Regions from separate parts of the Aeribacillus sp. FSL k6-2211 genome, predicted to be linked through region 2. Evidence: a T-box and tRNA genes for the amino acid it is inferred to sense, from the RefSeq annotation. Region 2 holds a T-box; the other holds one or more tRNA genes.
What was found. A T-box is a leader RNA that pairs with one kind of tRNA and senses whether it is charged. The one in region 2 lies ahead of serS (serine--tRNA ligase), so its partner is inferred to be a tRNA-Ser.
Positions count from the first base shown of each region.

Region 1 (9,931 bases), 1.8 Mb from region 2:
AGGAAGATCGTTCATCAAGGGAAACAGCGGTTAATTTCATTTGCTCAATGACGCCTTTTAATTGATCCGCAGCAACTTCCACCTGTGCCGCAAACGAATCCTCCATCTGTTTTTTTTGTCTATCTTCTTCATGATCCGCTGCTCGATTCCATTTTTTTAAAAACAGCATATTTATCACCTACTGTCTCCACTAATTTACTCTTTATTGTAACAAGCCGAACAAGAACGAAACATAATTTATGTCACATAATCTGACACAAAACATTTCAATATACAACCATTCGACAGATGCTACCTTTTTTCTCGTTTTTTCTTTATCATTGTTGAATTTTGCGCTTTCCCGAGAAATAATTTTTATTTACAAAAAAAACTCTCCTTCCGTGCATAAAAGGCGGAGAGTTTATCAAGCTGTTATTCTCTTTCATTCAAACTTTCCTGTTTGATAGTCGACGATTGCTTGCCGTATTTCTTCTTTCGTGTTCATAACAAACGGACCGTAAGCTGTGACAGGTTCATGGAGAGGTTCTCCCGCATATAGAAGCAGCCGGAGTTTGTCTGTCGTTGTGACGGTTATGAAGCTTTCCTCTCCCTCAGCACCCTTTGTTAAAAACAGCACTTGCCCTTTTTCCCCTTTTGTTTTGGACGCACCAAACAAGCCTTTTCCTTCCAATATATAAAGAAAACCATTATAGCTTCCCGGAAGATCTTGATGAACGAACGCATCAGGTTCCAGAATCATTTCCACCATCGTGACTGGAACGTAATTTTTTAGTCGGCGCTTGAATACCTTTTGACGATCCAGAAAAAATCCGAATCAACGCTCCTTTTTCTTTTCTAACTGGCATGTCAGCACTTTTCAAATTTTGATAGCGGGGAGCGGTCAGTTTTTTTGAACTCGGCAAATTAACCCACAGCTGCAGACTGTGAACGGTAGATCCAGGTGCAGGATCTTCTTGATGGATTACTCCTCTTCCAGCAGTCATCCATTGAACATCCCCGGCTTTGCTTGCCATATCCATTTTTGTTATCAAAATGCTCTAAAATCCCGTCAATTACATATGTGACAGTTTCGATTCCCCGATGGGGATGAAGGTCAAACGTCCCTTGCTGAAAAATATCCTCCGCAAGCCAGGTTCTAACACAAACCCATCGGATGATTCGATTGTAACGCAACATTTTTAATTTTGCGTATATCTCTTTCCATACAAGCCTTATCTATTTTCTGCTTTTTGCAAGTAATCAATAATCCCTTGCGCACAAATGCCCATATCGATTTTTATATACTCGTGCACTTGATGATCTTCGGAAATATGTTTTTTCTTTAAGTAATCTTGCAACGTGCTGTACAATCTATCAGATAGAAGCTTTGATTTTTCTTCAAACGGCAAGCTTCCATGCTCTTTTACAACCGCTTTGCCTTGATCTACAAAAATGTCCAGCCAATATTTTAGCTGTTTATAAACTTCCTCTGGATGCTCGCTCATGCCAAAATGACCGAAAAATATTTTCGAAACGTTTAATGCTTCGATTCTTTCGCATGATTCAAGCATTTTATCCGGATCGAACTGGTTAGGAGAAGTAGACGGCAAATAAAACTCTAAGTCTGAATCTAAGAGCATTGAATAAAAAACCCCGATCGTGTCGCCGGTAAAGATGCCGTTACTTTTGGAATCATGTATACAAAAATGGTGATTCGCATGACCTGGTGTGTGATAAAACGTCAGCACGCGATCATCGCCTACTTGAAGCGTTTCCAAATCTTCTTTTACAACTAGCTGGTCTTCTGGCACGGGCAAAATCGGGTCAAACAATTTTTGAAATTGCTCCTCTCCATACACCGTTTTGGCGCTGGCAATTAATCTCGATGGATCTTGCAAATGACGTTTCCCGCGGGGATGAACGAACACTTTTGCTTTTGGGCAATGTTCAAGGAAAAGCCCGACACCTCCCGAATGATCTAAATGAATGTGCGTAACAATGATGTTTTTAACATCCTTCGGATCAATTCCTAAACTTTCAAGACCTTTTAATAAATATGGGACAGACGGGCTCGCGCTTGTTTCGATGATGGTCAGCTCTTTTTCGTGAAGAACGTAAGCCCCTGTTCTGTTTTCTAATCCTAAGTCAAAAAGATCAATTAATGTGATGTCATCGCCAATGTTTTGTACCTTCAATGTTATGTGACTCCTTTCTTTTATTTGCCTACTACATAATTCAACAAAAAAAGATTAATTTCCTTTTCTAAACTTTTTGTTGATTGGTTAAAATTTTTTAATGACAAATTTTTTATTTTAATATATAATATCAATGCTGACGTTTTTCGGGAAGTAGCTCAGCTTGGCAGAGCACCACGTTCGGGACGTGGGGGTCGCAGGTTCAAATCCTGTCTTCCCGACCATGGAGAAGTACCCAAGTGGTTGAAGGGGACGCACTCGAAATGCGTTAGGGCGGGCAACCGCCGCGTGAGTTCGAATCTCACCTTCTCCGTTTAAAAAACGCGCTAAAAAGCGCGTTTTTTTATTGCCGGAATTTGAATAATTGACCCTTTTGAAAATTTTTCAAAACAATTGATATTCTTATTTTCATAAAACTGTTTCAGCAAGTTATGCAAAAAAACCTGAAAAGCCTATTCAGTGCTTTTCAGGTTTTTTCTTATCATTCCTCGATTGGAGCTTTTCTTCTAAATTTGCTTAATACTTCATAGACGATCGGAACAATGATGAGAGTCAGCAAAGTCGAGCTGGTCAATCCGCCGATGACGGTTAAACCAAGTCCTCTCGAGATCATGCCTCCATCTCCTTCATAACCTAATGCGAGAGGAAGCAATGCTCCAACTGTTGCCAGCGCAGTCATTAAAATCGGTCTTAGACGAGTTGCCCCTGCTTCAATGAGCGCATCTCTTGTAGAAAGTCCTTCACGCTCTTTATGAATGACACGGTCAATTAACACAATCGCATTCGTCACAACAATACCGATTAACATGAGCGCGCCGATCAGAGCTGAAACGCTCAATGTTTCTCCTCCAAGCCATAGCGCTACAAATCCGCCGATGACGGTAAATGGAAGTGAAAATAGAATGGCAAAAGGCGCAAGTCCTTGACTAAACGTAACCACCAGCACAAAGTAGACAACAGCGATGGCAGCGAGCATAGCCAATCCTAATTGTGAAAACGACTCATTGATCTGTTCGGACACTCCACCTGTTTCAATGTTCACACCAGGCGGCAATTCTAAACCATCTATTTTCTTTTGAATGTTTGCATTTACTTGGCTAACGTCATTAGTAGTAATCTCTCCGCTGACTGATACTGCAAATTTTCCGTCGCGTCTAGTAATCGTATTGGATGTTTCGCCTTCTTTTACTTTCGCTACATCTCCAATTTTCACATTCATGCCAAGAGGGGACTGAATGGTTTTCTTTTTCATCTCATCAATCGAATCAAATGTTTGCTCTTCCCCTTCAATATAAACTTCAATGTCTTGACCTTCTTTTTGGATTGTTGTTAAAACCGGCCGTTCATGCTGTTGGCTTAATGCCATCGCAATTTGCCCAGCGGTCAATCCTAGCTTGCTCATCTTTTCTTGATCAACAACAAACGTGAACTCATCATAAGTTTTCGATAAACCTGATTCGACATTTTTCAAGTTTTTTTCATCTTCCAAGATTTTTTGCACTTTTTGGGCGACAGGCTCAATATCTTCCATCGAATCGCCAAACACATGCAATGTGTACTCATTGCTTGCCATCATCATGTCAATGGTGCCCCAATCGCCTTTTTCGTTCGTTAATTCATTTAAGACTTTAACAATTTTCTCCTTTTCTTTTTCAAAATTCGGTGTGTCATCTTCATACATAATAAAGAAAATGGCCTGATTTCGATTTCCAGGATTCATCGGATTTTCGCTTCCGACAGACAATTGAATCGTTTTTACATGATCACGGTCGACAAGGAAATCTTCTGCCTTCAATGCGATATCTTCTACTTCTTCCAGCGTTTGCCCTGGATCCGGATCATACGTTACGATAACTTGCTTTTCTTGTTCATTCGGCAAAAAGCTTACACCGATGACAGGAATTAAAAACAGACTGGAGACAAGAAGCAGGATCGCAATCAATGATGTTATCCATTTATGGTTCAAAGACCAATTTAATATTTTTTTATAGTTAGTAACCAAAAAGCCAGCTTCCTTTTCTTTTTCGCCTTTCCGTTTTACTCCTTTTTTAAATAAAACGTGAGCAAGTGCCGGCACAATAGTAATCGCCACTAAAAGGGACGCTAAAAGCGAGAATACAATCGTAAGGGCAAACGGCATAAATAGCTGTCCGACCATCCCTTCGACAAATGCGAGCGGCAAGAAAACCGCAATCGTCACAATGGTTGAGGACATAATAGGAATAAACATTTCTTTTGTCGCTGCAATAATCAGCTCTTTCCCTTTTAACGGCTCCCCTTTTAATGTCATCCGTCTGTAAATATTTTCAATGACGACAATCGAATCGTCAATGACGCGGCCGATCGCCATTGTGATAGCTCCAAGCGTCATCATGTTCAACGTGATGTCCATTTCACGCAAAATGATTAATGCAATTAATATGGAAAGCGGAATTGACACCACGGAAATCAACGTTGAACGAATGTTTCGCAAAAACAGCAAAATGACAATAACTGCAAAAATCGAACCGAACAGCGCTTTATTCAGCATTGTTTCAACAGATTTTTCAATCGGTTCCGCTTGGTCCAGCGTTGAAACGACTCCGAGGCCTTTATATTCGTCTTTTAATTCATCCAATTTTTCTTTTACTTCATTCACAACTTCAACTGTATTCGCATCAGTAGCTTTTACAATTTGCAGTCCGATTGCTTCTTTTCCGTTCGTTCTTGATACGGATTCAGCTTTTCCGACGATTTCGATATCGGCAATTTCTCCTAATTCGACTGTTGGCAATTCAATGCTTTGCTGCTGGATCGCCTGATTTGGCGCTGCACCATTTGCTCCAGACAAACCGTTTGGCACTTGGCTCATTTGCGCCTCTCCAGCTTGCTGCCCTTGTGCTGATCCAGTGACTGGGATTTTAAGCTTTTTCAAATCGTCAATTGTCGTAATATTTCCGTCAACGACAACAGACTTTTCCGTGTCTTTAAATGTATAAAGACCTAATGGCGCACGGAGATCCGCACCTTGAATATAATCTTTTATTGTTTCCTCATTTAGCCCGAGCTCTTTTAATTTGTCTTGATGAAAAACAAGCCGCCCCTCTTCTACCTGCTGTCCAGAAGTTACAATGCTTTCTACTCCATCGATTCCTTTCAATTCAGGAACAATGATGTCTTCAACCAGTTCAGTTAATTCAGGAAGTGTTTTTCCTTCATCAAAAAAGCTCACTGTATAAACAGGGAAAGCGTTCATGCTAAATCTTGCAATTTTAGGCTCTCCTGCTCCATCCGGAAGTTCGACTTGTTCGATTGCCTTTTCAGCTTCCTCTTCTGCTCGTTCCATATCTTTTTCAAATTTGTATTCAATTTGAATAGAAGATGCATTTTCAAACGAATTAGAGCTGACGATTTCCACCCCGTTCAAATTGCGAACTGCTTCTTCAATAGGAACCGTCACTTTCTCTTGTACTTCTTCAGGGGTTGCACCTGGATATGTAGTCGTAACACTTATGATGGGAGTGTTTATGTCCGGGATCGTCTCCAGCTTCATATTAAATCCAGAAAATAGTCCCGCAAAAATTGCAATGACAGTTAAAATCCAAATAGCCAGTTTATTACGGAGCGAAAATTTAATAATGTTCTCCACCAAGTCCCATTCCTTTCATGAAGATTTGACAATTCTCCTTTTTTTATACATACTTATAGTGAGTTGACTATATAGTCATTATAATTGACCGGTTAACTAGTAGTCAACTAAACTAATAAAATTTTTTCCGACAATAAGGGGATGTTCATGTGAAAGAAAAAGAACGTTTAATCATTGAAGCTGCGATGAAGCTGTTTGCTCGAAAAGGCGTTTCTTCCACCTCCATCCAAGAAATTACCAATGCATGTGGCATTCCGAAAGGTTCGTTTTATTTTTATTTCAAGTCAAAAGATGAACTGTTAATTAAAATTTTGGAGCAGTTTTTTAGTCAGTTAAAGAAAAAAACGGAGCAAATCGGGGCAAATTACGAAGATCCAAAAGAGCGGTTTATTAAACAATTGTCTGTTCAATTAAAAGAATTTTTGGCGCATAAAGAAATATTTATTACGCAGATGCATGAAAATTTAAAAGAAAATAATGAAAAAATTGATTCGTTGTTACAAAACCTAAGAAACGACTTTTTTCATTTTTTAACAAACAATCTGAAAAACATTTACGGCAAGTCAATTGATAAGTATATAGCAGATGTAAACATTATCGTTCAAGGAATCTTTTTTTCATTCATTCAGTTCCTCATATTTGAAAATAGGGTGAGAGTAGATGAGGAAAAATTGGCAAAATACATTTTGCAAACAGCAGATGATTTAGTTAAAGGAATGCTGGCAAAACAAAATGACCCCATCATTCCAGCTGAGATCATGACCAAAATGTTCAATCATTCTCAATCCCCCAGCCATCCGTTGAACATTTTAAATGAGATAAAAGAAATGAGCCGTTCTATAATCGATGATGGACAGTTAAACATTACGATTGAAGTGTTAGAAGCTGAAATAACGGCTGAAAAGCCAAGAATTCCGGTCATTAAAGGAATGTTGTCAAATCTCCATGAATATCCTGAACTACGCTACTTGGCCAATCAACTAGCTGATTATTTTCAAATTAAATGAGCCTCTAAAGGGTTAATTCCTTTAGAGGCTGTATTTTTACTCCAGCTCCAACGCTTTTGTTTCTTGTCCAAACAATAGAACAGCTAGTGCTCCAATAATAATGGCAGCGCAAAAAATTGAAAAAATGGCTACCATGGAAACTTTGAGAGCGGCTAAATAACCAACTAATAAAGGTCCGAAAATGCCACCAATTCTTCCGAACGATGCGGCCATTCCAGCACCTGTCCCGCGAATTTCTGTTGGATAAAGCTCAGGTGTATAAGCATAAAGCGCTCCCCAAGCCCCTAAGTTAAAAAATGATAAAAAGATTCCAGATATTAAAAGCTCTGACGTTGTATCGGAAAATCCGAAAAAGAATGCGCTCAGTGCAGTGCCAAATAAATAAAGAGAAAGAACAAATTTTCTACCGATTCGTTCAATGAGCCACGCCGCACTAAAGTATCCCGGAAGCTGTGCAATCGTCATAATAAGAACATACTCAAAGCTTTGCACTAAACTGTAGCCTTTCATCATCACAACGCTTGGAAGCCATAAAAACATCCCGTAATAAGAAAAAACAACAGAAAACCACAACACCCAAAGTACAGCTGTTTGTTTCACATATTTTTTTGACCAGACAGCTGCGATATTTTTCCATACATTTGATTTTGTTTGTATCGATTTGAATTTTTTTGAATCCGGAAGCTTCATGCGCAAATAAATCGCATAAAAAGCCGGAAGAGCTGTTAAAATAAGGGCGAGACGCCAGCCAAATTGAGGGATAACAAAATAAGATATAATTGCCGCGATCAACCATCCTGCAGCCCAAAAACTTTCAAGCAGCACGACCATTCTTCCCCGATCCTTTGTCGGCGAGCTTTCTGATACTAGCGTTGATGCTACTGGCAATTCACCCCCCAGCCCCATGCCGATAAAAAATCTTAACAGCAAAAATACTGCTAATGTGGTTGTAAAAGCCGACAGGCCGCTGCCGATCGAAAATAACAATAATGTGATAATAAAGACAGTTTTTCTGCCAATTTTGTCTGACAAGAGACCGAAGAAAAATGCCCCTACAGCCATGCCGATCGAGTTGATGCTCCCGATCCAGCTCATTTGTTCTGCCGTCAAATTCCAATCTTCTTTTAACGCGGCAATGATAAAAGATAAAATGCCGACATCCATTGCATCAAAAAGCCATGCGAGTCCCGCAATGCCTAATAGCTTTTTTGTTGACATCTCTTTCATCTTGTCAACTTCACCTCTTTCTGATGTCTTTACATATGTTTTGTTATATGTAAACTATATCATATTTTACATAATTGTCATGTTTTTTGTTTTATAAACGAAACATAATATTGTGCCATCGGCATATGAATCCTATAATCGCAATTTCAGACCATCTTTGCAGCGTTTCATTTATTGCAAAAGGTACAATTCCTTGAAATTTCTACTTTCAGAAAAATCCTTAACAACTAAAAAAGATCCACAGAAATCATTTATATATTCTGTAGATCTTCGCCATTTAAAAAGGAATAGGAGACAGCATTTTGTCTATAAAATTTTTATTTTTTGTTTTTTGTCCCATCTTCTACGTTATAGGCTTGACCATATGCTTCACGGGACGGTTCATATAAGTCATGTACATCCGTTCTTCTTTCGAGTTCCGTTTGTTCATGTGTACGTTTTTTGTTTTTAAACCACTTCATTTTTGCTCACCTCTCATATATATCATCATCTTCTTATTTATTGTTGCGAAATTTTTTACGTTTATTCGAAAATATGCATGCCATTCGCCAACCAGTTCTTTTTTCATTTATAATGAAATTAATCGATTATGTTAGATTGAAGGTGACAGTATGGAGATCGAAGATATTATAAAGAAGGTTAAAAATCATACTCCGACGATAATTGGGATGGATCGTTTAGTAAAATTTGCGGTATTGCTTCCGTTTATGCGAATAAATGATGAAGTTCATTTGTTGTTTGAAGAACGCGCCAAAAAATTAAAAAGGCAGCCCGGCGAGATTTGTTTTCCAGGTGGGAAAGTTGAGCCGACCGATCACGATGCAAAACATACAGCTATTCGCGAAACATCAGAAGAGCTAGGTATTTCAGCCGATATGATTCAGCATGTATATCCGCTTGATTATGTGATGACTGCCTACGGAACGGTTGTTTATCCTTTTGTTGGCATGATCGATCCTGACGCTTCGTTAGAGCCAAACAAAGACGAAGTCGGCGAAGTATTTACAGTTCCTTTTCAATTCTTTTTAGAAACGAAGCCAGAAATTTATGAAGTTCATTTTCGGGCAGAACCTGAAGAAAATTTTCCTTATGAAAGCATCATCGGGGGAAAAAAATATAAATGGAATTCACCGAAAATAGAAGAACATTTTTATTATTATAAAGATAAAGTGATTTGGGGGCTGACAGCCCGGATGATCTACTATTTTATCGATATGCTAATCGAGTAGGAGGGAGCGATTAACTCCCGTCCTCTCACACCACCGTACGTACGGTTCCGTATACGGCGGTTCAATTAAGATAATTGACGCAAGTCTTTATAACTTCCGTGAATAGCTGTTCTCTTTATGCCAGTGGTCACTCCACCCTCCAAGAGATCTCCCACGGGATTCACCGCTTCCTCCCTCAAGTGAGGTACTACGTTTTCTGTGTTCATCATGACTCACTGAATGCCAAGGGCTATTCTCTCTTAATTGTTCGGTCCTTCTTAGTTGTTCTAGACCAACTAATACTATGACCTCTGCTGACTTCTGACGGTTCAGCTATCTATCACTAGATAGGTTACCAAGGTTACTTGGCGTGCCAGCCAGACCTCCCCGGGTAAGAGTGTAATCTTTCCTTCCATCCATCTGCTTCATTTACTCTGTATCACCTTCGGCAGAAAGGGCTTTGTTTTGTCTTGCAAACTCACCCAGTGATACCTAGCCTCATATGAAGTTCGTGTTCCTCAGACCGGAAGTTTGCCGCTCGCTTCCTTCAGATTCCGCGTCACCACGGACACCCTTGCGTTAAGCTAACTGCTACTTCTGCCTTCGCAGCTCGGGACTTTCACCCTATAGATTACACCCATGCCGGGCGCACAAGAGCGAGCCATCCCTAAAATAGTTTTATGGGAT
Region 1 covers NZ_CP150190.1:1,849,983-1,859,913, reverse strand. The annotation lists gene NSU19_RS09050 (methyl-accepting chemotaxis protein) at 1-169, opposite strand, end outside; partial or broken gene NSU19_RS09045 (pirin family protein) at 422-1,150, opposite strand; gene NSU19_RS09040 (MBL fold metallo-hydrolase) at 1,212-2,174, opposite strand; tRNA gene NSU19_RS09035 (tRNA-Pro) at 2,322-2,398, shown strand; tRNA gene NSU19_RS09030 (tRNA-Ser) at 2,400-2,487, shown strand; gene NSU19_RS09025 (efflux RND transporter permease subunit) at 2,656-5,802, opposite strand; gene NSU19_RS09020 (TetR/AcrR family transcriptional regulator) at 5,952-6,809, shown strand; gene NSU19_RS09015 (MFS transporter) at 6,846-8,036, opposite strand; gene NSU19_RS09010 (hypothetical protein) at 8,354-8,497, opposite strand; gene NSU19_RS09005 (CoA pyrophosphatase) at 8,648-9,265, shown strand.
Region 1: it encodes a tRNA-Ser, which carries the amino acid that the T-box ahead of serS (serine--tRNA ligase) is inferred to sense. The anticodon was not compared.

Region 2 (9,931 bases):
GGGATAAGCGCTGAAAGCATCTAAGCGTGAAGCCCCCCTCAAGATGAGATTTCCCATCGCTAAACGCGAGTAAGATCCCTTGAAGATGACGAGGTAGATAGGTCCGAGGTGGAAGCGTGGTGACACGTGGAGCTGACGGATACTAATCGATCGAGGACTTAACCAAGTAGGAGCATCTATTCGTGAAGGAACCGTTATCTAGTTTTGAAAGAATGATATTCAAAAAAGTGTTGACAACTGTGATCAAAAAGTTATAATAATAGTTGTCCATCGAACTGAATGGAACAATGAATAGAAAAAAATTGCTTGGTGGCAATGGCGAAGAGGTCACACCCGTTTCCATCCCGAACACGGAAGTTAAGCTCTTCAGCGCCGATGGTAGTGAGGGTTTGTCCCTTGCGAGAGTAGGACGCTGCCAGGCAAAAACAAAAAGCAGCAAAACAGCTGCTTTTTTTTGTATATAATCATATTTTTGTTAAAGAAGCAGCACAACTACCGTTGGCTGCTTTTATCCATTGAAAATATGGTTTAAATACATTAAGGTTAACCAAGGAATTTTTTTTAATGTGATTTCCATAAATTGATGAATAAAAACGTAATCATCACTATGATGGTTATACATAAGATCATACAGCCATTCGGTTTCATATCGGGAAATCATGCTTAAGTTATAAAGCACAAGGTAGTGGATTAATATTTCCGGCATTAATTTTATATCTTCTTTCGCAGCCGGCAGATAATATTGTTTATTATAAAAGTTGAATAAATAGGAGGATTTCCATAAATAGTGAAATTCGGCTGAATGGGAAAAATAAAGTGAATCTACATCTTCGTTTGAAAGCATCCAATGAAGCTGGCTTTGTAAAATCTCAGCAAGACGCTTAGAGGTAATACAGTAACGATTTGCTATTTCTTTATGTACAATGATGAATGTGTCATTTGTCTCAATTGGGATGGTCGTTGGGATTTGTAAATGAAACTGATATAGATCGCTTAATTCGGGGATTCTTTTCAAAAGGGAATCCATGGAAAATTTTTCTCCAGGCGTGTGATTTAATTGAAAAAGATTGAGGGCAGCATGGCGATATAAACCATTTTTTTGCACCTTAACTTCATCTTTTAAAAAGTTATAATTATGTTTTTTTCGTTTCCTTGTTGATACCCCATGGGATAAAACAGCTGAAGAGGAAGGATAATGAGCATCGACTGTCAGAAGCAGTGCCTTTATCAGCTGGCTGATGCCGTAAAAAGCTAAAACCGGTTTGATCATGATCGGGGCTGTATCAGCCATTTTGTAATAATTTTCTCCATGTTTTAAAAAATAAATAAATGTATAGCAGTTTTGATAAGATGTTTGTTCAGGCTCATGCACGTTAAGTTTTTGATAATGTTTGGTAAGCAGCCGTTGGACTGTTTGAGCAGAGTGAAATGATGAATAAAAATTCCAAATCGACAATGAGACCCCTCCATAACAACTATTCTAAAAATTTAAATTCTTTGTGGATTTCTTGACAGCATCTTTAGCAATTGTTAATCTACATATAATATTTTGCCGTGATTAGGGGGTTTTAATAATGTGGGAATCAAAATTTTTAAAGGAAGGCTTAACGTTCGATGATGTTTTGTTAATTCCTGCCAAGTCAGAGGTTTTGCCGCGTGATGTGGACTTAAGTGTTGAGCTCACGAAGACGTTAAAATTGAATATTCCAATTATCAGCGCAGGAATGGATACTGTTACCGAATCAGAAATGGCGATTGCTATGGCGCGCCAAGGAGGATTGGGCATTATCCATAAAAATATGTCGATTGAACAGCAAGCTGAGCAAGTAGATAAAGTAAAACGTTCTGAGCGCGGTGTTATTACAGATCCGTTTTTCCTTACTCCGGACCATCAAGTATATGATGCCGAACATTTAATGAGCAAATATCGGATTTCTGGTGTTCCGATTGTGAACAATGCAGAGGAACAAAAGCTTGTAGGTATTATTACAAACAGAGATTTACGTTTTATACAAGATTATTCTACAAAAATTTCTGAAGTGATGACGAAAGAAAATCTAGTTACAGCTCCTGTAGGCACAACATTGGAAGAAGCTGAAAAAGTTTTGCAAAAATATAAAATTGAAAAGCTCCCGATTGTAGATGATAAAGGCATATTAAAAGGCCTTATTACGATTAAAGATATTGAAAAAGTAATTGAGTTTCCAAATTCAGCTAAAGATGCCCATGGAAGATTGATCGTCGGCGCTGCAGTAGGTGTAACATCTGATACGATGCTGCGCGTTAAAAAACTAGTGGAAGCAAATGTGGATGTTATTGTCGTGGATACGGCGCATGGACATTCAAAAGGAGTTTTAGAAACAGTAAGGAAAATTCGTGATGCTTATCCAGATTTAAATATTATTGCAGGAAATGTTGCAACAGCTGAAGGAACGAGAGCTCTCATAGAAGCTGGAGCAGACATTGTGAAGGTTGGAATTGGCCCTGGTTCCATTTGTACTACTCGTGTGGTAGCAGGTGTTGGGGTGCCGCAAATTACAGCCATATATGATTGTGCGACAGAAGCAAGAAAGCACGGAGTAGCTATCATTGCTGATGGCGGAATAAAATATTCAGGAGATATTGTAAAAGCATTGGCTGCAGGTGGACATGCCGTCATGTTAGGAAGTTTGCTTGCAGGTACATCTGAAAGCCCGGGAGAAACAGAAATTTACCAAGGGCGTCGATTTAAAGTATATCGCGGCATGGGTTCAGTTGCAGCGATGGAAAAAGGTAGCAAAGACCGTTATTTCCAAGAAGACAACAAAAAATTTGTTCCAGAAGGAATTGAAGGCCGCATCCCATATAAAGGACCGTTGGCAGAGACAATTTACCAACTTGTCGGCGGTGTGAGATCAGGTATGGGATATTGCGGAGCAAAAAATTTATATGAGCTCCGTGAGCATTCACAATTTATCCGGATGACTGGTGCAGGATTAAGAGAAAGCCATCCGCATGATGTTCAAATTACAAAAGAGGCTCCTAATTATTCCATTTCTTAACAACTGACAGTTCAATAGTCTTATTTAAAAAATTACGACTTTTAGACAGAGTAGAGACTCTGTCTATTTTTTTTATAAGATGTATGTTAAAATCAATTTTGTTGTGTTAACTATTAATTATTTTTTAAAATAGATATTTTCAAATAAATGGAGGTAATCATGGTGCACTTCACGAAAAAATTCATCTCGGCTCTCGTCATCACGTTTTTATTGATGACGGCATTTTCCCCTTTGTCTCCCAAAATAAATGCTGAAGAAAATGACCCATTGGGCATCAATGCCTCTGCAGCCATTGCCGTTGAAGCCTCTACAGGGAAAATTGTGTACGGAAAAAATATTGATAAAACTCTTGGAGTTGCAAGTATGACAAAAATGATGACTGAATACTTGCTGCTGGAAGCGATCCATGAAAAGAAAGTTTCTTGGGATCAAACATATCGTCCAAGTGATTATGTTTACAAAATTTCCCAAAATCGCAGTTTATCCAATGTCCCTTTAAGAAAAGATGGAAGTTATACAATAAAAGAGTTATATGAAGCAATGGCCATTTATTCTGCAAATGGTGCGGCGATTGCAGTGGCAGAAGTGATCGGTGGATCGGAAACAAATTTTGTGAAAATGATGAATGAAAAAGCGAAAGAACTAGGCTTGAAGCATACGAAGTTTGTAAATGCGACAGGTTTAAACAATAGAGACTTAATGGGGATGCATCCGGAAGGAACAGGTGAGGAAGAAGAAAATGTAATGTCTGCGAGAGACGTTGCCAGCCTTGCGTACCATCTTTTAAAGGAGTATCCTGAGATTTTAGAAACGGCCAAAATTACGAGAAAAGCTTTTCGAGAAGGTACGGATGATGAGATTAAAATGGAAAACTGGAACTGGATGCTGCCTGGATTAGTTTATGGTACAGAAGGTGTAGACGGGTTAAAAACAGGATATACCGATTTTGCGGGCTCCTGCTTTACGGGAACAGCCGAACGGAACGGAATGCGAATCATCACAGTTGTTATGAATGCGAAAGGTAAAGGGAGCAACAATTACGTACATCGTTTTAGTGAAACTAGAAAACTAATGGACTATGTTTTCAGCAATTTTTCCATTGAGGAATTATTTCCTGCGCAATATCAAATAAAAAATAAATCAACTGTATCTGTTGTAAAAGGAAAAGAGAAAAAAGTAGAAATAGAAACAAAAGATTCTTTAAAGCTCCCTATTAAACGTGGGGAAAAAGACCAGTATGAGCCGAAATATGTTTTAGATAAAAAGCTTTTAACTGCGAACGGAGAGCTGACTGCACCAATTAAAAAGGGCGCCAAGGTCGGGTATATGTCCATAGAATATAAAGGGAACAGCCAGGATTACGGATTTGTAACAGGTGAATCCGAAGCGAAAGTTGATGTAGTGACAAAAACAAAAGTCGAAAAAGCTAACTGGTTTGTATTATCAATGAGAGGCATTGGTAGTTTTTTTGGTGATGTATGGAACGGAGCAGCAAACATGGTAAAAAGCTGGTTTTAATGCATAACTCCTAACATTTTGTTGGGGGTTTTTACTATATTTAAAATAAAAGAAATCCTTGAAATTTGATAGGAATTTTATAAAAATTAGGATAAAATAGACGTATGCATTTGAATGTATCATTAAGGAGGAACTATAGAAATGGCAATTACAGGTACTGATCGAGTAAAAAGGGGAATGGCCGAAATGCAAAAAGGCGGCGTCATCATGGATGTGGTCAATGCAGAACAGGCCAAAATTGCTGAAGAAGCAGGTGCGGTTGCCGTCATGGCGCTGGAAAGAGTTCCTGCTGACATTCGTGCGGCAGGCGGGGTTGCCCGCATGGCTGATCCGACGATTATTGAAGAGGTCATGAACGCGGTTACGATTCCAGTAATGGCAAAATGCCGTATTGGACATATTGTAGAAGCTCGAGTATTAGAAGCGCTCGGTGTTGATTATATTGATGAAAGTGAAGTGTTGACACCGGCTGATGAAGAGTTTCATATAAATAAGCGTGAATTTACGGTTCCATTTGTTTGTGGCTGCCGTGATTTAGGAGAAGCAGCTCGCCGGATTGGAGAAGGTGCTTCCATGCTCAGAACGAAGGGCGAACCGGGAACTGGCAACATTGTAGAAGCAGTTCGTCACATGCGGAAAGTGAATGCACAGGTTCGGAAAATTGTCGGCATGAGCGAAGATGAGCTAATGACGGAAGCAAAAAATTTAGGAGCCCCGTATGAAGTGCTGCTACAAATTAAAAAGGAAGGACGACTCCCTGTCGTGAATTTTGCTGCTGGCGGCGTTGCAACACCTGCTGACGCAGCGTTGATGATGCAGCTTGGTGCAGATGGTGTGTTTGTCGGCTCAGGTATTTTTAAATCTGAAAATCCAGGAAAGTATGCCCGGGCAATTGTGGAAGCGACCACACACTATGAGGATTATGAATTAATCGCTCATTTATCAAAAGATCTTGGAACTGCGATGAAAGGGATCGATATTTCTTCATTGCTTCCGGAACATCGTATGCAAGAACGTGGTTGGTAAAGGAGAATACAAAATGAAAGTAGGAGTTTTGGCACTCCAAGGTGCTGTGAGGGAGCATATTCAGTCAATCGAAGCTTGTGGTGCAGAAGGCGTAAAAATAAAAAAATCCGAACAATTGCAAAATATCGATGGACTTATTTTACCAGGCGGCGAAAGCACGACAATGAGAAGATTGATTGAAAAGTATGGGTTGATGGACCCTTTGAAAGAATTTATAAAGGGAGGAAAACCTGTTTTCGGTACATGTGCTGGTCTTATTTTGCTGGCGAAGCAAATTGTTGGACAAGATGAGCCGCACCTTGGTGTATTGGATGTGGTCGTTGAACGGAATTCTTTCGGCCGCCAGCGTGAAAGTTTTGAAGCGGAATTAACCATTGCAGGAGTTGGGGACGATTTTATAGGTGTGTTTATTCGCGCTCCGCATATTGTAGAAGCAGGAGAAAATGTTGAAATTTTAGCAAAACATGAGGATCGAATTGTTGCTGTTCGACAAGGCCACATTCTTGGATGTTCATTCCATCCGGAATTGACGGATGATCATCGATTTGTGCAATATTTTTTAAATATGGTGAAGGAATCAAACGAGAAAGTTCATGCATAAAAAAGTTGAACAAACCCTAAACTTATAGTAAATTTATGAATATAAATAGATCTAAAGCAATGAGAGGAACTAGTAGCAAGTTGTTTTTCTTAAGAGAGCTGGTGGTTGGTGGAAACCAGTGAAAAACGCTTGTGAATCCGTCCTTGAGTGAAATGCTGAATGCAAGTTTTTGTTAGTAAGCATTTACGGCAAAAACCGTTACCTTTGTAAGTGGAAGGCTGATGCCTTCAAGCAGGGTGGCAACGCGGGTATACTCTCGTCCCTTTTTGGACGGGAGTTTTTATTTTGAATATAAAAGCGAAAGGAGTGTCCATGATGCTTGATATGAAATTTTTACGGTCAAATTTTGAAGAAATAAAAAAGAAGCTTGAACACCGTGGAGAGGATTTAACTGATTTTGATCAATTTGTTGACTTGGATAAAAAGCGTCGTGAACTAATTGTTACGACGGAAGAATTAAAAAGCAAAAGAAATGAAGTATCTTCTAAAATCGCCGAATTGAAAAGAGAAAAGAAAGACACAGATCATTTAATTCAAGAAATGCGTCAAGTAGGAGAACGCATCAAAACACTTGATGAGGAATTAAAAGAGATTGAAGAAAAGTTAGAAACCTTGATTTTGTCGATTCCAAACATTCCACATGAGAGCGTTCCAGTCGGCGATTCAGAGGAAGATAATGTAGAAGTCCGCAAATGGGGAGAAATCCCGACCTTTCGTTTTGAACCAAAACCTCATTGGGAAATTGCCGACCAATTAGGAATTCTCGATTTTGAAAGAGCCGGCAAGGTGACCGGCAGCCGCTTTGTATTTTATAAAGGTTTGGGCGCAAGATTAGAAAGGGCGCTTATCAGTTTTATGATAGATTTGCACGTTGAAGAACATGGCTATGAGGAAGTTTTGCCTCCGTATATAGTGAACCGTACAAGCATGATCGGAACAGGACAGCTTCCGAAGTTTGAGGAAGACGCTTTTAAAATTCAAGGTGAGGATTATTTCTTAATACCAACAGCGGAAGTTCCTGTCACAAATTTGCACCGTGATGAAATTTTACAGGAGAAGCAGCTTCCAATCAATTATGTAGCGTACAGCGCTTGCTTCCGTTCTGAGGCAGGGGCGGCCGGAAGAGATACGCGCGGCCTTATTCGCCAGCATCAATTTAACAAAGTGGAGCTTGTGAAAATTGTAAAGCCTGAAGATTCTTATGAGGAATTAGAAAAATTAACAAGTCATGCTGAAAACGTATTGAAGCTGTTAGGACTTCCATATCGAGTTATGAGCATGTGTACAGCTGATTTAGGCTTTACGGCAGCAAAAAAATATGATCTTGAAGTATGGCTTCCAAGCTATCAAACATATCGTGAAATTTCTTCTTGCAGCAACTTTGAAGCGTTTCAGGCTCGCCGGGCGAATATACGGTTCCGACGGGATCCGAAAGCAAAGCCTGAGCATGTGCATACGTTAAATGGTTCTGGGCTTGCAATAGGTCGTACAGTAGCAGCCATTTTGGAAAATTACCAGCAAGAAGACGGATCTGTCGTCATTCCGGAAGTGCTGCGTCCATATATGGGAAATAAAACAGTAATTAGTAAAAAGTAATTCTTACTGAATAGAAAAAATGAAAGGGGGTAGGAGGGGTTCTTCCATATCCCCCTTTTATGTACAAATGTATTTTATATAGGCTGCCGTTGTATCATTTGTTTGGCAATTGTTCTTCCTATTTCAATGGATGCTGTCGCTGCAGGAGATGGAGCGTTCAGCACATGAATGGACCGTTTCGTTGGTACAATATAAAAATCATCGATTAAAGCCCCGTCTTTACTTAAAGCTTGAGCTCGGACACCAGATGGTCCAGGCAGCAAATCTTCTTCTGTAATATCGGGCATGAGTTTTTGAACATTTTCGACAAACTTTTTCTTTGACATCGATCGAATCATTTCTTCGAGTCCTTCTTTCATATATTGACCTGCTAATTTCCAAAAACCGGGGAACGTTAATACTTCAAACAAATCTTTCATATTTGCGTCGCTTTTTTTATACCCTTCTCTTTTCAAGCTTAAAACAGCATTTGGACCTATATCTATAGATCCGTCAATCATTCTAGTAAAGTGAACGCCTAAAAATGGAAAATTAGGATTTGGTACAGGATAGATTAAGTTTTTAACTAAATATGATTTTTGCGGATTTAACATATAATATTCTCCACGGAATGGAACAATTTTCACATCCGTATACAGATTTGCTATTTTAGCAATACGATCGCTGTTAAGTCCTGCACAATTTATAAAAAATCGGCTTTGAAAGGTTTTGTTTGCTGTTTCAACGATAACTTCTTGTTTTTTTTCATGAATCACTTCTACTTTTTCGTTTAAAAAGATCTCCCCGCCCTTTTCGAGGATTAAATCTGCCATCCGTTCACTAACAAGACGGAAATTTACAATACCTGTTGATGGAACATGAATGGCTTCTATTCCATTCACATAAGGTTCAAATTCATGAAGCTCCTCCTTTGAAATTTTCCGGATATTGAGGCCGTTTTTTAATCCGCGTTGGAACAGCTTCTCAAGCTCCTCCCGCTCATGTTCATTGCTGGCAACGATTACTTTGCCGCAGACTTCATAAGGGATATCGTATTTTTGGCAAAACATGATCATTGCCTGATTACCTTTTTTCGCAAGCTGCGCCTTATAGCTCCCGGGCTTGTAATATATACCGGAATGGATCACCCCGCTGTTATGACCCGTTTGATGGGAGGCAACTTTATTTTCTTTTTCGATTATTGCCACTTTTGCGTTTGGGTGTTGTTCATATATTGCCAATGCAGTGGATAAGCCGACTATTCCTCCACCGACAATTACATAATCATACATATTTTTCTCCGTCCTCCTCTAGTCATCCGCAAGCTTCTCACTCTGATTTTTTAAGGGATTTACGTTTTGCACTAGGCTTCAGTTGTTTTTATACATGCTGTTTTAAAAGCGCGGCAAATCAATGCAAAGATAGCAGCCATTGCGGGGAAAAGATGCCTTTGTTCATGTCCCGAAAAAACTAGTGTCCATTTTTGAGCGCTTTAAATTAACTTGCAATACAAGTTTATAACATGATGAATGAAATACAATCGATTTTTTTTTCGAATTTTTTAATTTTTTCTATTTGAGCATTTTGCAAAATTAGATTTTTTGGATAAAAGTATAAAAAATAAAGCACTCGACAAATAGCTACCAGCATGTTATTTTACAAAATATTACAATAATCTTGTTTTCGGGCATACCTACAGAATTTTTCACATTGAATTTTTTTAAGCGGCTTTCTTCCCTTTATTTTCCTTTGCCATCGCTAGCGCTGAAACAAGTAATACAATAGCGTTCAGGTAAATATGGGTCTTTACTTTTTCAATTCCCCATACATGTAGGGAGTTCGCCGTAAGGTAGCTTTTCATTCTTGAATTACAGCGTTCTACACTTGTCCTCTCGTTGTAAAGCTCTTTCCAACGTTTTGTATCACGGTGCGGATTGGAATATCGGCGCACATCCTTTTTGATGTCGACTTTTACCACCATTCCATAGTTGGAAGATGAACAGGCTGCCATTCCTAATGGGCAATCCACTTTGCCGGTTGCGTGAGGACATCTGAACTTGAGCTGGTCCTTATCAGCTCCCCAATAAGTCATTTCATAACCCATGGAACAACGCGGAGTTCCATTGGAAGAAATCCCTTCAGGAGGCTCTTTTTCGTTGCGCAAATTGAG
Region 2 covers NZ_CP150190.1:14,888-24,818, forward strand. The annotation lists rRNA gene NSU19_RS00055 (23S ribosomal RNA) at 1-166, shown strand, start outside; rRNA gene rrf (5S ribosomal RNA) at 306-421, shown strand; gene NSU19_RS00065 (YaaC family protein) at 509-1,456, opposite strand; gene guaB (IMP dehydrogenase) at 1,575-3,041, shown strand; gene NSU19_RS00075 (serine hydrolase) at 3,255-4,559, shown strand; gene pdxS (pyridoxal 5'-phosphate synthase lyase subunit PdxS) at 4,701-5,585, shown strand; gene pdxT (pyridoxal 5'-phosphate synthase glutaminase subunit PdxT) at 5,599-6,186, shown strand; T-box leader at 6,237-6,453, shown strand; gene serS (serine--tRNA ligase) at 6,502-7,782, shown strand; gene lhgO (L-2-hydroxyglutarate oxidase) at 7,857-9,053, opposite strand; gene NSU19_RS00100 (transposase) at 9,482-9,931, opposite strand, start outside.